Regions from separate parts of the Rhodoferax sp. LS1R11 genome, predicted to be linked through region 4. Evidence: predicted binding sites of a transcription regulator. Region 4 holds the regulator's gene; each other region holds the start of a gene.
What was found. The regulator FNR, encoded in region 4, switches genes on or off when oxygen is low (the NO sensors DNR and NnrR bind a similar motif). The targets are predictions, from matches to a motif close to TTGATNNNNATCAA.
Positions count from the first base shown of each region.

Region 1: AC097N_RS01020 (ribonucleotide reductase subunit alpha) is a predicted target of FNR. The motif match lies at 1,539-1,552, and genes of this name have one in related genera.
Region 2: AC097N_RS00995 (hemerythrin domain-containing protein) is a predicted target of FNR. The motif match lies at 1,915-1,928, and genes of this name have one in related genera.
Region 3: clpB (ATP-dependent chaperone ClpB) is a predicted target of FNR. The motif match lies at 1,333-1,346, and genes of this name have one in related genera.

Region 1 covers NZ_JBWMAW010000001.1:206,766-210,062, reverse strand. The annotation lists gene AC097N_RS01030 (peptidylprolyl isomerase) at 1-339, shown strand, start outside; gene AC097N_RS01025 (carbonic anhydrase) at 367-1,074, shown strand; gene AC097N_RS01020 (ribonucleotide reductase subunit alpha) at 1,053-1,457, opposite strand; gene AC097N_RS01015 (adenosylcobalamin-dependent ribonucleoside-diphosphate reductase) at 1,603-3,297, shown strand, end outside.
Region 2 covers NZ_JBWMAW010000001.1:200,578-203,874, forward strand. The annotation lists gene AC097N_RS00985 (serine hydrolase domain-containing protein) at 1-112, shown strand, start outside; gene AC097N_RS00990 (NADP-dependent oxidoreductase) at 197-1,240, opposite strand; gene AC097N_RS00995 (hemerythrin domain-containing protein) at 1,329-1,859, opposite strand; gene AC097N_RS01000 (2OG-Fe dioxygenase family protein) at 2,381-3,124, shown strand; gene AC097N_RS01005 (universal stress protein) at 3,197-3,297, shown strand, end outside.
Region 3 covers NZ_JBWMAW010000004.1:8,713-12,009, reverse strand. The annotation lists gene AC097N_RS06660 (molybdopterin molybdotransferase MoeA) at 1-548, shown strand, start outside; gene AC097N_RS06655 (MoaD/ThiS family protein) at 545-796, shown strand; gene AC097N_RS06650 (molybdenum cofactor biosynthesis protein MoaE) at 804-1,301, shown strand; gene clpB (ATP-dependent chaperone ClpB) at 1,420-3,297, shown strand, end outside.
Region 4 covers NZ_JBWMAW010000006.1:84,150-87,446, forward strand. The annotation lists gene hemN (oxygen-independent coproporphyrinogen III oxidase) at 1-1,250, opposite strand, end outside; gene fnr (fumarate/nitrate reduction transcriptional regulator Fnr) at 1,392-2,111, shown strand; gene AC097N_RS09465 (hypothetical protein) at 2,131-2,421, opposite strand; gene AC097N_RS09470 (FixH family protein) at 2,462-2,752, opposite strand; gene ccoG (cytochrome c oxidase accessory protein CcoG) at 2,762-3,297, opposite strand, start outside.

The DNA.
Region 1 (3,297 bases), on a different contig from region 4:
ACGCTCTCCAATTGCCCCAGCGGGGCTGAAGGCGGCGACCTGGGTTGGCTCAGCACGTCGGATTGCGCACCGGAGTTTGCAAAGGAGCTTTTCGGGCATGCGGAAGTGGGCGTCCTGCCCCGCCTGGTGCACAGCCGTTTTGGGCTGCATGTGGTGGAGGTGCTGGCGCGTGAGCCCGGCGTTGATCAGCCATTTGAATCGGTGCGCGGCGCAGTCGCCATGTCGTTGCGGCAAAAGACCTACGTCACGGCGCTGCGTCAATACCTCGGGCTTCTGGCGGGTCAAGCCGTGGTTGAGGGCGTGGACCTGGAAGCCACAGAGACGCCGCTCGTTCAGTGAGCGAACACACCGTTTGAGAGCACACCCATGCCTGATGAACTGTTAACTCGCCTGCGCCGGTTTCACGACCATACGTTTCCGGGCGTTCAAGAGCAGTTTCAGAACCTGGTGAAAGACGGACAACATCCGACCATCCTGTTCATTGGCTGCTCTGACTCGCGGGTGGTGCCGTACCTGCTTACCGGCGCCGGGCCGGGAGAGCTGTTTCTGGTGCGCAACGTGGGGGCCTTCGTGCCCCCCTACGACGGCTCTGCCGGCTACCACGGTACCTCAGCCGCAATTGAATTCGCCGTGTTGAACCTTCAGGTGTCACGCATTGTGGTGTGCGGCCACAGCCACTGCGGTGGCATCCGCGCACTGTATGAAGAGATCGATCCCCAGGCCAAAAATCTCGCGGCGTGGCTGGAGCTGGGGCGTGAGGCGGCCCTGCCGGTGCAAGTGACCCAGGAGGCGCTGCGCCGAACCGAACAACGCGCCGTGGTGCTGCAGCTCGAGCGGCTCATGGGCTACCCCATGGTGAGAAAACAGGTCGAGGCCGGCAAACTGGCCCTGCATGGCTGGCACTACGTGATTGAAGACGGAGAGGTTCACGTGTTTGATGTGAAGAGCGGTGAATTTGTGCCGGCCTCCACAGCCGACCACAGCGGAACGGGGCCTTATCACGCGTTCGAAGACGCGCTCTCAAGCCCTGTGTTCAACGAGATCGATGACAGTTATGCGAGCTCCACCGGCTGACCCGCACGATCAAACGGAATGAAGTTGCCCAAGGTTCCGGCCTTGATGGCTTCAACCATTTTCTGTAACGGCTTCTCAGCCGCTTCGCTGCTGGGCGAGAGGCCATCTTGACCGGACAGGGTCGACGCGAAAACAATGCTCCAGGCATTGCCAAACTGGGTTGATTCCTGCACCAGGTTGGCAAACGACTGCAACTCTTCGGGCGTCTTGTCCACACACATCACGGGCACCAAGGCACCGCCATGCCCGGCCAAAAAATCCGCTTTCTGCGCGGCCGTGCTGTCTGGCGGCAACTCGGCATTGGCAAATACAAAAAGCAGGCGTTGTGGCTCGGGCTGCTGCTTGGCGGCTTGCAACAAATCATCAAAACTGGAAATATTCATGGATTGGACTAGTATTGAAAAATTGGTATTGAAGGAGAACAGGCGTGCAGTATCCACCCGATTCAACTGTTCGGGACAAGATTGTTCAAGGTCAATGGCTTGAGCTTGGCACCGCCCTAACATCACGCAGCTTTTGAGAAAAACCATGTCACAAAAAACACCTGAACTCGCCCCATCCCGCCTCGCGCTGGCACCGCAACCAATCAGCGAGGAAGTGCTTCTTGAGAAGTACAGCAAAGGCACCGAGAAAACAATACTCGATGTCAACCAGCGCGTCGCGCGCGCCCTGGCTGAAGTGGAATCACCCGAACACCAGAAACAGTGGGAAGCCAAATTTTTGCAAGCCTTGCAAAACGGCTTCCTGCCTGCGGGGCGCATTCAATCTGCCGCGGGCACGGACCTGGCCGCCACGCTGATCAACTGTTTTGTACAGCCCGTGGGCGACTCCATCGCCCATGTTGAAGACGGTCACCCGGGCATCTACACCGCCCTGACCGAAGCTGCTGAGACCATGCGCCGGGGTGGTGGTGTGGGGTATGACTTCTCGCGCATTCGTCCGCGTGGCGCGTGGGTGGGCAGCACCCAAAGCAGTGCATCCGGACCCGTGAGCTACATGCGCGTGTTTGACCGATCCTGCGAGACGGTGGAGTCCGCGGGGGCACGGCGTGGCGCGCAAATGGGCGTCTTGCGTTGTGACCATCCGGACATCGAAGAATTCATTCATGCCAAAGATTCTGGCGACCTGAAGAACTTCAACATCTCCGTGGGCATTACCGACGCCTTCATGCTGGCGGTCCAACAAGACGGTGACTTTGCACTGCTGCACCGGGCCGAACCAGGCGTGACCCAGAAAGCCGCGGGCGCCTACCAGGACAAGGACACCGGGCTTTGGGTGTATCGCAAGCTGCAGGCACGCACCCTGTGGGATCAGATCATGCGGTCCACCTACGACCATGCGGAACCAGGTGTCTTGTTTCTGGACCACATCAACCGGGACAACAACCTCTCCTACTGCGAAACCATTGCCGGTACCAACCCTTGCGGTGAGCAGCCACTCCCCCCTTACGGCTGCTGCTGCCTGGGCTCGATCGACCTCACCCGCTACATCGATGCACCGTTCGAGGCCAAGGCCACCTTCAACCGCGCAGCATTTTCCGAGGTCGTGCGCGTGGCCACCCGCATGCTGGACAACGTGCTGGACGTGACCGTGTGGCCACTGCCGCAGCAACAGGAAGAAGCCCGCAACAAACGCCGCGTGGGTCTGGGCTTTACCGGGCTGGGCGACGCCCTGATCATGCTCAACCTGCGCTACGACACGCAAACAGCGCGCGACATGGCCAGAGCCATTTCAGAGTTGATGCGCGACACCGCCTATGACGCCTCGGTTGAACTGGCGCGCGAGCGCGGTGCGTTCCCACTGTTCAATGCCGACCTGTACCTCAGCGGCCAGACCTTTGCCTCGCGCCTGCCCGCCGCACTGAAAGACCGCATTCGTGCCAGCGGCCTGCGCAATTCGCACCTGCTGTCCATCGCACCGACGGGCACCATCAGCCTCGCGTTTGCGGACAACGCCAGCAACGGCATTGAGCCTGCCTTCAGCTGGACCTACACCCGCAAGAAACGCATGCCGGACGGTGGCTTCAAGGAATATGCGGTGGAAGACCACGCCTGGCGTCTGTACCGCCACCTGTTCGGTGAGCATGCCGCGCTCACGCCCGCCTTTGTCACCGCGCTGGAAATGAGCGCGCAAGCGCACGAGTCGATGGTGGCCGCCGTGGCGCCCTTCATTGACACGGCTATTTCCAAAACCGTCAACGTGCCAGCGGACTACCCCTACGCC
Region 2 (3,297 bases), on a different contig from region 4:
TGTGGACCCGGCTGAAGACATGTTCGCCTGCCTGATGCTGCAGGCGCCCAACCAGCGTGAGTACTACCGCATGCTGTTCCGCGATCTGGTTTACAGCACGCTGGTGGACTGAGTCAGCCAGAATTTATAGAAAACTGGCCGCTAGCCCAGGTAGATCGTGCACATGTAGCTATTAATTTGATAGCGTTCAGATGGCTTAACTCGTCGCCACCTGCAACACCAGCTTGCCAAAGTTCTCGCCCGTGAAGAGCTTGGTGAGCGCCTCGGGGAAGGTGTCCAGCCCCTGAACCACATCTTCCTTGCTCTTCATCCGGCCATCTTTCAGGTAGCCCGCCATCTCGGCCACGGCCAGGGGGTAGCGGTCGGCGTAGTCAAACACCACAATGCCTTCCATGCGGGCGCGGTTCACCAGCAGGCTCAGGTAGTTCTTGGGGCCTTGCACGGCCGTGGTGTTGTTGTACTGGCTGATGGCACCGCAGATGATGATGCGCGCCTTGCGGTTGATCTTGGCCAGCACGTCGTCCAGAATGTCGCCGCCCACGTTGTCAAAGTAAATGTCCACCCCTTGGGGGCAATGCTCTTTGAGGCCTGCGCGCACGGCGCCGGGGCCGGCCTTGTAGTCAATGCAGGCGTCAAAGCCCAACTCCTTGACCACCCAGTCACACTTGGCGGCACCGCCTGCGATGCCCACCACGCGGCAGCCCTTGATCTTGGCCATCTGGCCCACGGTTTGCCCCACGGCACCGGCCGCGCCAGACACCACCACGGTCTCGCCCGGCTGGGGCTGGCCCACGTCCATCAGGCCAAAGTAACCCGTCATGCCCGGCATGCCCAGCACATTGAGCCACTGGGTCAACGTGCCCACGCGCAAGTCAATTTTGACCACCCCGTTGCGTTTGAAATCGGCCGGGGCCAGCGTCAGGTATTCCTGCACGCCCAGGCTGGCACTCACATAGTCGCCCACGGCGTAGGCCGGGTTGTGGGATGCAATCACCTGACCCACACCGCCTGCGCGCATCACCTCGCCAATGGCCACGGGCGGGATGTAGCTCTTGCCCTCGTTCATCCAGCCGCGCATGGCGGGGTCGAGCGAAAGCGCCAGGGTTTTGAGCACGATGCCGCCTTCGCCCGGCTCGGCCACCGGCTCGGTGGTGCTTTGCCAGTTGGCGCGCGTGGGCAGGCCCACGGGGCGGGCTGCGAGTCGAATCTGGTGGTTGGTCAGGGTGGCAAGTGAGGACATCAAAAACTCCGGAATGTAAAACCGGTGCATCCTAGCCCGAAGCCGAGTGCGTGGTGGTACCCAACGTGACAGTGGCAGCGTGACAGTGTCAGGCCACGGCACGCGCCGTTTGTGCAGCCTCTACCGCATGGACCGGCTCACTCGCGTGGCTGGAGCAAGTGGAGCCGCCGCAGCCATGAATTTCTTCAAGCGGCAGCGCTTGGGGCGCATGAACCATGCCGGTGACTGGGTCATACCCCACGCCGCGCAAGTGCAGGGCCAGCGCGGCGTCCATGCTCTGCGCATGCTGCGCAAACCAGATGCCCAGCTCATGCGCCATTTGCCGCACCACGCCCAGTTCGCCCGCCTGGCCGCGTGCGGCGCCTTCGCGCATCACTTGCAAAATGACGCCGTGCTGTATCGAATGGCAGTTGCTGGATGAGAAGCGGGTGCTCTGCATCCACTGGTCTTCCATCCCGAAATGATCGACGGTGTGGTCAATCAGTACCTGCCAAGCGGGAAGCACGTCGGTGTCAGACGCATTGACCACCGTGGCCAGCAGGTCCACAAACTCATGGTGCGTGTCATCCATGAACAGTAAACCAAGTGCGAGCGAATCAGACCAGAGAAGAGTAGACATGCCGTGTTTCCTGAAAAAGTTGGGCCCAGCATAGGGAGATTGCGCGGGCTTTACTTTGACGAAGGTCAGGAGTTCTTGAATCGGCGGGCGGCTGGCTGATGGAAGAGGGAGGGTCAGGTTTTTCTGATTTCGTCCTGATTTATGGAAAATCGGGCTGTAGCCCAGGTGGGACGTGCGAGAGTAGCTATTGAATTTGTAGCGTTTTCTGTGTTTGGTGTTGACGTCTTTGATGAGATTTTGCCGTCCTGAGCCTGCAAGCGTTGCTGGCGTTCATTACCTGCTGAGTCATTGCGCATCAACATGGCTGGTTGTCGATGACACCGGGGTGGATGGCGCAGCGAAGTCAAGGAGGAGGATCGGGCGCAGCCCGCTCCGGGGGACATGAGCGGAGCCATCCACCCCGGTGTCATCGGCCCTACACAAACCGTGCCGGCAATGCCCGCTTGCGCTGCAAAAGAGCCGACTAAATGCAAACTCTCGCATCCCTTGCAGACCTCCCCGGTTTGGTAAGCTCGAAACCAATGACCACTTCCTTCTCCCCCCCTTCACTCGCCAAGCCGTCTGAGCTTGGCTCCGTCTTGCAGCAGCAGGGTTTTGGCGTGCTGGACGCGCCCAGCGTCAGCGCTTTGAGCGGCTGCGCACTTGATCAGCTGGAACAGCTGCGGCCGCTGTGGGCGGACCTTCCTCCCGATGCTTTTCTGAAGGATGGCGGGCGCTACCGGCGCCGTCGGCATTCTTGCTTCATCGTGCAAGACGGACAGGTGACCCAGGTGCCGCACCGCGCGCATTGGCAGCCAGTGGAGTACAACGCGCTGCACGGCGGCATGCAGCGGCTGTTTGAGCCTATGCAGCCGGAGATGATTGCGCAGCCCGTCTGGAACCAGTTGCTGCTGTGGCTGGGTGATGTGTGTTCGGGGCTCAAGGGCGCCAAGCCCTGGTTTGTAGAGGCGCACCAGTTTCGCATTGACACCACCGATGGCATTGGGCGACCGACGCCCGAGGGCGCGCACCGCGATGGTGTGGACCTGGTCGCCGTGTTCATGGTGGACCGCGCGGGGGTCAAGGGTGGCGAGACGCGTGTGTTTGATGCGGCCGGGCCTAACGGCCAGCGCTTCACGCTGACCGAGCCCTGGTCCGTGCTGTTGCTGGACGATGGCCGCGTGATTCACGAGTCCACACCCATTCAGCCTGTCACCGAGGGCGGCCATCGTGACACGCTGGTGGTGACCCTGCGCGCCGCCAGCTTTCAGGGAGATCACGAGTAGGTTGATTTCGGTCAAGGTTTCTTGTTGCGCTCACTCCGACACTGAAGGCTGATGCAACCAGGAGTCTTCATCATGTTCAAGCACATACTCGTTCCCGTGGATGGTTCGGCTACCTCTCAATTGGCCGTGGCCAAGGCCATTGGCATGGCCAAAGCCTTTGGTAGCCGCGTGAC
Region 3 (3,297 bases), on a different contig from region 4:
ACCTGGGCATCGTGCCGGACCGGTTGGATGCGACCGTCGATGCGCTCAAGAACGCGGCGCAAAGTCATGACCTGATTCTGACCAGCGGCGGTGTGTCGGTGGGAGAAGAAGACCACATCAAGCCCGCCGTGCAGGCCCTGGGTGCGTTGAACCTGTGGCAGATTGCCATCAAACCCGGCAAACCGTTTGCCTATGGCCGGGTCGATCAAACCCATTTCATCGGGCTGCCGGGCAACCCGGTGTCCAGCTTCATCACCTTCCTCTTGTTGGTGCGGCCTTTTCTGCTCAAGCTGCAAGGTGTTTCGCAGGTTGCTATTAATTCAGTAGCTACTCCCGCACATTTCACCTGGGCTAGAGCCGATAAACGTCGTGAATTCCTGCGGGTCAGACGCAATGCCGCCGGTGGTCTTGATCTGTTCCCCAACCAAAGCTCTGGTGTGTTGACGTCAGCCGTGTGGGGCGATGGTGTGGTGGACAATCCGTCCGGCCAAACCATTGCGCATGGCGATCTGGTTCGCTTTATTCCCTTTTCGGAGATGCTGGGATGAACGTCACAGTCAAATACTTTGCCTCCATCCGCGAGGCCGTGGGGGTGTCCAGTGAGCGGCGCGCCACCACGGCCGCGAACCTGACCGCGTTGCGGGACGAGTTGATCGCCCTGGGGGGCGTGTATGCCGAGAGCCTGGCGCGGGGGCGCGCGGTGCGCATGGCCCTCAATCAGGTCATGAGCGACGAGTCGGCCGCCCTGGTGGAGGGCGCTGAAGTTGCTTTTTTCCCGCCAGTCACAGGCGGCTGAGTCTCCCATGATTGACACCAAAGCACCTGCGGTCCGGGTAGTGATTCAAACCGGTGACTTTGATCTTGGCACCGAGATTGCCGCCTTGCGCGCCCATGACCCCCACGTGGGCGCCGTGTGCAGTTTTGTCGGCACGGTGCGTGACCGCACGGCGGGCACACCAGGCAGCATCAGCAGCATGGAGCTGGAGCATTACCCCGGCATGACCGAGAAATCCATCGAGGCCATGATTGACGAGGCGCTCCAGCGCTTTGATATTTTTGGCGCCCGGGTCATCCATCGCATTGGTGTGTTGCAGCCGCTGGACCAGATCGTCATGGTGGCGGTGACCTCGGCGCACCGGGGTGAGAGTTTTCAGGCCTGCGAATTCTTGATGGACTACCTCAAGACCCAAGCCCCGTTCTGGAAAAAAGAACAGATGCCCGACGGCGCCCGCTGGGTCGATGCGCGCGTGACGGATGACGCCGCGCTTGCCAAATGGGGCATCAAAGCCCGCAACGGCTGAAGGCGCCGGCAGGTTCCAACCTGCGCTTTTCTTGACTTTTATCAACAGATTGGCGCGGGCCACGGCCTTGAAAACCTGCTGCAAGCCTCAAGCTGCAGGTTAATTCAAAGGGACCGACATGCGAATCGAAAAACTCACCACCAAATTTCAGGAAGCCTTGGGCGAAGCCCAAACGCTGGCGCTGGGCAATGACCACGCCTACATCGAACCCGCCCATGTGCTGGTGGCGATGCTGCGCCAGGACGATGGTCCCAAAGCCCTGTTGCAGCGCGCCGGGGTGAACGTGGCGGGACTGCTGGCCGCTGCCGAGACCGCCATGAAGAAACTGCCCCAGGTGCAGGGCCATGAGCAGGTGCAGGTGGGCCGCGACATGGTCACGCTGCTGCAGGCCGCCGAGAAGGAGTCCATCAAACGCGGTGACCAGTTTGTGGCGGGCGAGTTGTTCCTGCTGGCGTTGACCGACAGCAAGCAGGACATCGGGCGTATCGTCAAGGAAAACGGCCTGACCCGCAAGTCGCTGGAAAGCGCGATTGATGCCGTACGTGGAGGACAAAACGTGGACAGTGCCGATGCCGAAGACCAGCGCGAATCGCTCAAAAAATACTGTATTGACCTGACCGAGCGCGCCCGCATGGGCAAGCTGGACCCCGTGATCGGGCGGGACGATGAAATTCGTCGTGCCATTCAGGTACTGCAGCGCCGCACCAAGAACAACCCCGTGCTCATTGGCGAGCCCGGCGTGGGCAAGACCGCCATTGTGGAAGGCTTGGCCCAGCGCATCGTGGCTGGCGAGGTGCCGGACTCACTCAAGGGCAAGCGTGTCTTGTCATTGGACATGGCAGCGCTGCTGGCGGGTGCCAAGTTTCGTGGTGAGTTTGAAGAGCGCCTGAAAAACGTGCTCAAGGACTTGGCCAAGGACGAAGGCCAGACCATTGTGTTCATTGACGAACTGCACACCATGGTGGGCGCTGGCAAGGCTGAAGGCGCGATGGACGCCGGCAATATGCTCAAACCCGCGCTGGCTCGCGGTGAGTTGCACTGTGTGGGCGCCACCACGCTGGATGAGTACCGCAAGTACATCGAAAAAGACGCCGCGCTGGAGCGCCGCTTCCAGAAAATTCTGGTGGGTGAGCCCACCGTGGAAGCCACCATCGCCATTTTGCGTGGCTTGAAAGAGCGTTACGAGTTGCACCACGGCGTGAACATCACCGACCCGGCCATCGTGGCGGCCGCCGAGCTCAGCCACCGCTACATCACCGACCGGTTCCTGCCGGACAAGGCGATTGACCTGATTGATGAGGCGGCGTCCAAGATCAAGATCGAGATGGACTCCAAACCCGAGGTGATGGACAAGCTGGACCGTCGTTTGATTCAACTGCAGATCGAGCGCGAAGCCGTCAAGAAGGAAAAGGACGAGGCGTCGCAAAAACGCTTCGAGCTGATCAATGAAGAAATCGGCACGCTGCAAAAAGAGATTGCCGATTACGACGAAATCTGGAAAACCGAAAAAGCCAGTGCGCAGGGCAGCGCCCAGGTGCGTGAAGACATTGACAAGCTCAAGTTCCAGATCGAAGAGCTGACCCGCAAGGGCGACTTCAACAAGGTGGCCGAGCTGCAATACGGCAAGCTGCCCGAACTGGAAAAGCGCCTGCAGGAAGTGCAGGCCAAAGAAGCAACACGGGGCGAGGGCGCACCTGCGCGCCTGCTGCGCACCCAGGTGGGCGCGGAAGAGATCGCTGAAGTGGTGAGTCGCGCCACCGGCATTCCCGTGAGCAAGATGATGCAGGGCGAGCGTGACAAGTTGCTGCAGATGGAAGACAAGCTGCACCAGCGCGTGGTCGGGCAGGATGAAGCCATCACCGCCGTGGCCAATGCCATTCGCCGTTCACGCGCCGGCCTGAGCGACCCGAATCGCCCCACCGGCTCGTTCCTGTTCCTTGGGCCTACAGGCGTGGGCAAGACCGAGCTGTGCAAGGCATTGGCCGGTTTCCTGTTT
Region 4 (3,297 bases):
TGCTGCAGTGCCTCCAATTCAGACGCAAAGTAACTCTTGAAGTCGACGAGATAAGCCAGTTCAATCGACTCAAATGACAACTGGCCCTGGCACATCAACGCCATGATGACCGCACGTCGGATCAGGTCATCACGTGAAAGCGCCAGCCCACGCACCACGGGGAAATGCCCTTGATCAAGGTGGTCGTAATACTCTTCCAGCGTCTTGGCGTTCTGGCTGTAAGTCGCCCCAATACGACCAATGGAGGACACGCCCAGACCAATCAAATCGCAGTCGGGCTGCGTGCTGTACCCCTGAAAATTACGATGCAGCCGCCCCTGCCGCTTGGCGATTGCCAACGGATCGGTGGGCAGCGCAAAGTGGTCCATGCCGACATACACATAGCCTGCCCCCATGAACGCGGCCAGCGAGCGCGCGAGCATCGCCACCTTGGCTGCGCCGCTGGGCAACTCAACCGTGGCAATCCTGCGCTGGGGTTTGAAACGCTCCGGCAAGTGCGCATAGGCGTAAAGCGCGATGCGCTCGGGCCGCAACTCAATGACTTGCGCCAGGGTGCGGTCAAACGACTCCGGGCTTTGCTGGGGCAAGCCGTAGATCAGGTCCACATTGATGGAATCAAAGTTGCGCTGGCGAGCCGCTTCCACCAAGGCAAAAACCTGCTCGACCGGCTGTACCCGGTGTACCGCTTTTTGCACCGCCGGGTCGAAGTCCTGAACACCGAAACTCAACCGATTGAAGCCGAGTTCCGCCAGCGTATCGAGCCTGGTGGCGTCAATCGTGCGCGGATCAACCTCAATGGCATATTCGCCCCCCGAGGCAAAGGTAAAGTTGCGACGCAGCATGCCCATGAGTTCACGCAGTTCGTCATCCGACAAGAAGGTCGGTGTTCCGCCCCCCAAATGCAGTTGGGTAATGGTCTGCCCGACACCCAGTTGTGCGGTGTGCAGATCCACCTCACGACTCAGATAACGCAGATAAGACGTGGCGCGGTCATGGTGCTTGGTGATGATCTTGTTGCAGGCACAGTAGTAGCAAAGCGATTCGCAAAAGGGGATGTGGACATACAGGGACAAAGGCGTCCTCATGCCCGCCGCACCTGATCGGCGCAGCTTCAACGCCTGGGTGTAGTCGTCTGCGGCGAACGCTTCCACAAAGCGGTCCGCCGTCGGGTAGGACGTATAGCGGGGCCCGGACACATCAAACCGGCGCAACAGGTCTTCAGAAATAGGTTCAGCAACGACGGCTGTCATGGGGAGTCCTTCACAATGCTGACGAATGTGCCTCAAGCACCCAATTGGATTCTTGATTCAAATCAAAAATTGCTGCATTCATGGGCCTTAATCTTTGACACACATCAGGGCTGGAGGCCATTTGGTGCCAAAATCATTCGCATGAATCCTGAAACCATCAAAGTCGCCTGCTCCAACTGCAACTTGAGGGAGCTGTGCATGCCGATTGGCCTCAGTTCGGACGAACTGGACCGCATTGATGTGATCGTGGCGGCACGGCGCAAGGTCAAACGCGGCACCACACTGTTTCGAAATGGTGAAAAGTTTGCCAATCTGTACGCCATCCGCACCGGGTTCTTCAAGACCTGTGTTGCCTCAGAAGATGGCCGGGATCAGGTCACAGGTTTTCAAATGGCGGGGGAAGTTATTGGTCTGGATGGCATCGTCAATGAACACCATACCTGCGATGCCGTTGCCCTTGAAGATGCAGAAGTCTGCGTCATGCCGTTCGACCGGATTGAAGAACTGTCCCGGGAAGTCTCCGCGTTGCAGCGCCATGTTCACAAAATCATGAGCCGCGAAATCGTGCGCGAACACGGCGTCATGCTGCTCTTGGGCAGCATGCGGGCCGAGGAGCGTTTGGCCACCTTTTTGCTGAACCTGGTGCAGCGCCTGCATGCGCGTGGTTTTTCTCAATCAGAGCTGATTCTGCGCATGACGCGTGAAGAAATTGGCAGCTACCTGGGCTTGAAGCTGGAGACCGTCAGCCGCACTTTTTCCAAGTTTGTAGCCGACGGCATTGTCGAGGTCAAACAACGCCATGTGCAGATTCTCAACACCGACGCGCTCAAAGAGATCGTCAACCCCAAGGCCTGCAATTAGACCGATACAAGAAGCGGGTTCAGCAGGAACCCTGCTTGGGACAGGCATCCGGGCGCGCTTCGTTGGGCATGGGACAGCGGTTGACTTCAAACGGTGACATCGACAACAGCGTGGTCAGGGCGCCAGAGACCATGACCACACCCCAGAACAAAAAAAATGCCACGGTGTAAACCCCTTGCCGCGACAGTGCCACGGGCTGACCAAACCAGTGCAGATCTTGCGGATCAATCATCGCAAACACCAGACCTTCCAGGATGCAGGCCACCATGAAGGCCGGCCAAACAATCCACATCAATCGTTGTGAGCGCATGGAGAAAATCCTTTGAGAACTGCGTTAACCGTAATCGGGCTCAAGGTTTGACCGCTGGCGGCGCAGGCATGGGTACCACACCCGTCTGAGCGTGGTTACGTGCCTGCAGCGCGGGTGCCAGGCTGGCGGCATTCCCGTCCTTACCCAGCGTCCTGTTGATTTCAATGCCTTTTTGGTAATAGTCTTCCGATACCAGTTGCTCGGGCCGGGTGATGGCCAGGTACAAGGTGATGAAACTTGCGACCACCACAATGACGGGGCCTGCCACCACCAGCCACACATGACCGAACTTCCACCAGGGTGCACCTGCATCAATGGTATTTTTTTTCATGACCAATCCTTATTGAGGAACCAGAAAGACAGACTTTTCAGACACGTGCCCGGGTGAATCCACCGAATCAATTTCAAACTGAATGGGATGAGAACCGGGCGCAGCCGCATCAAAAGGCGCCTGAACCCGTACCGCAATCCAGCGCGACTGGGTGGCCTCAACCATCACCATGCTTTCTGAATTCACGGCCAAACCTGTCAACCCGGTGACCGCAATCTTGTAATGCTGGGCCGACTCGGTGGCGTTCATGACCTGGAGGCGGTACACGTTTTCAATCTTTCCGCCCGACACAATGCGCGCCATGACGCCGCGGTCACGAACCACATCCACCTTGAAGGGCGAGCGCATGGACAGGCTGACCAGCATGGCCACCACAATGGTGGCCAGAATGGCCGTGTAGATCAACACCCGGGGTCGAAACACATGGCGCCAGGTTTGCGCCTTGGTCCAGTGCTGGTTCATGGCGTTTTCGGTCGTGTACTTGACCAGACCTCGCGCATAACCCATTTTGTCCATCACGGTATCGCACACATCCGCGCACGCGC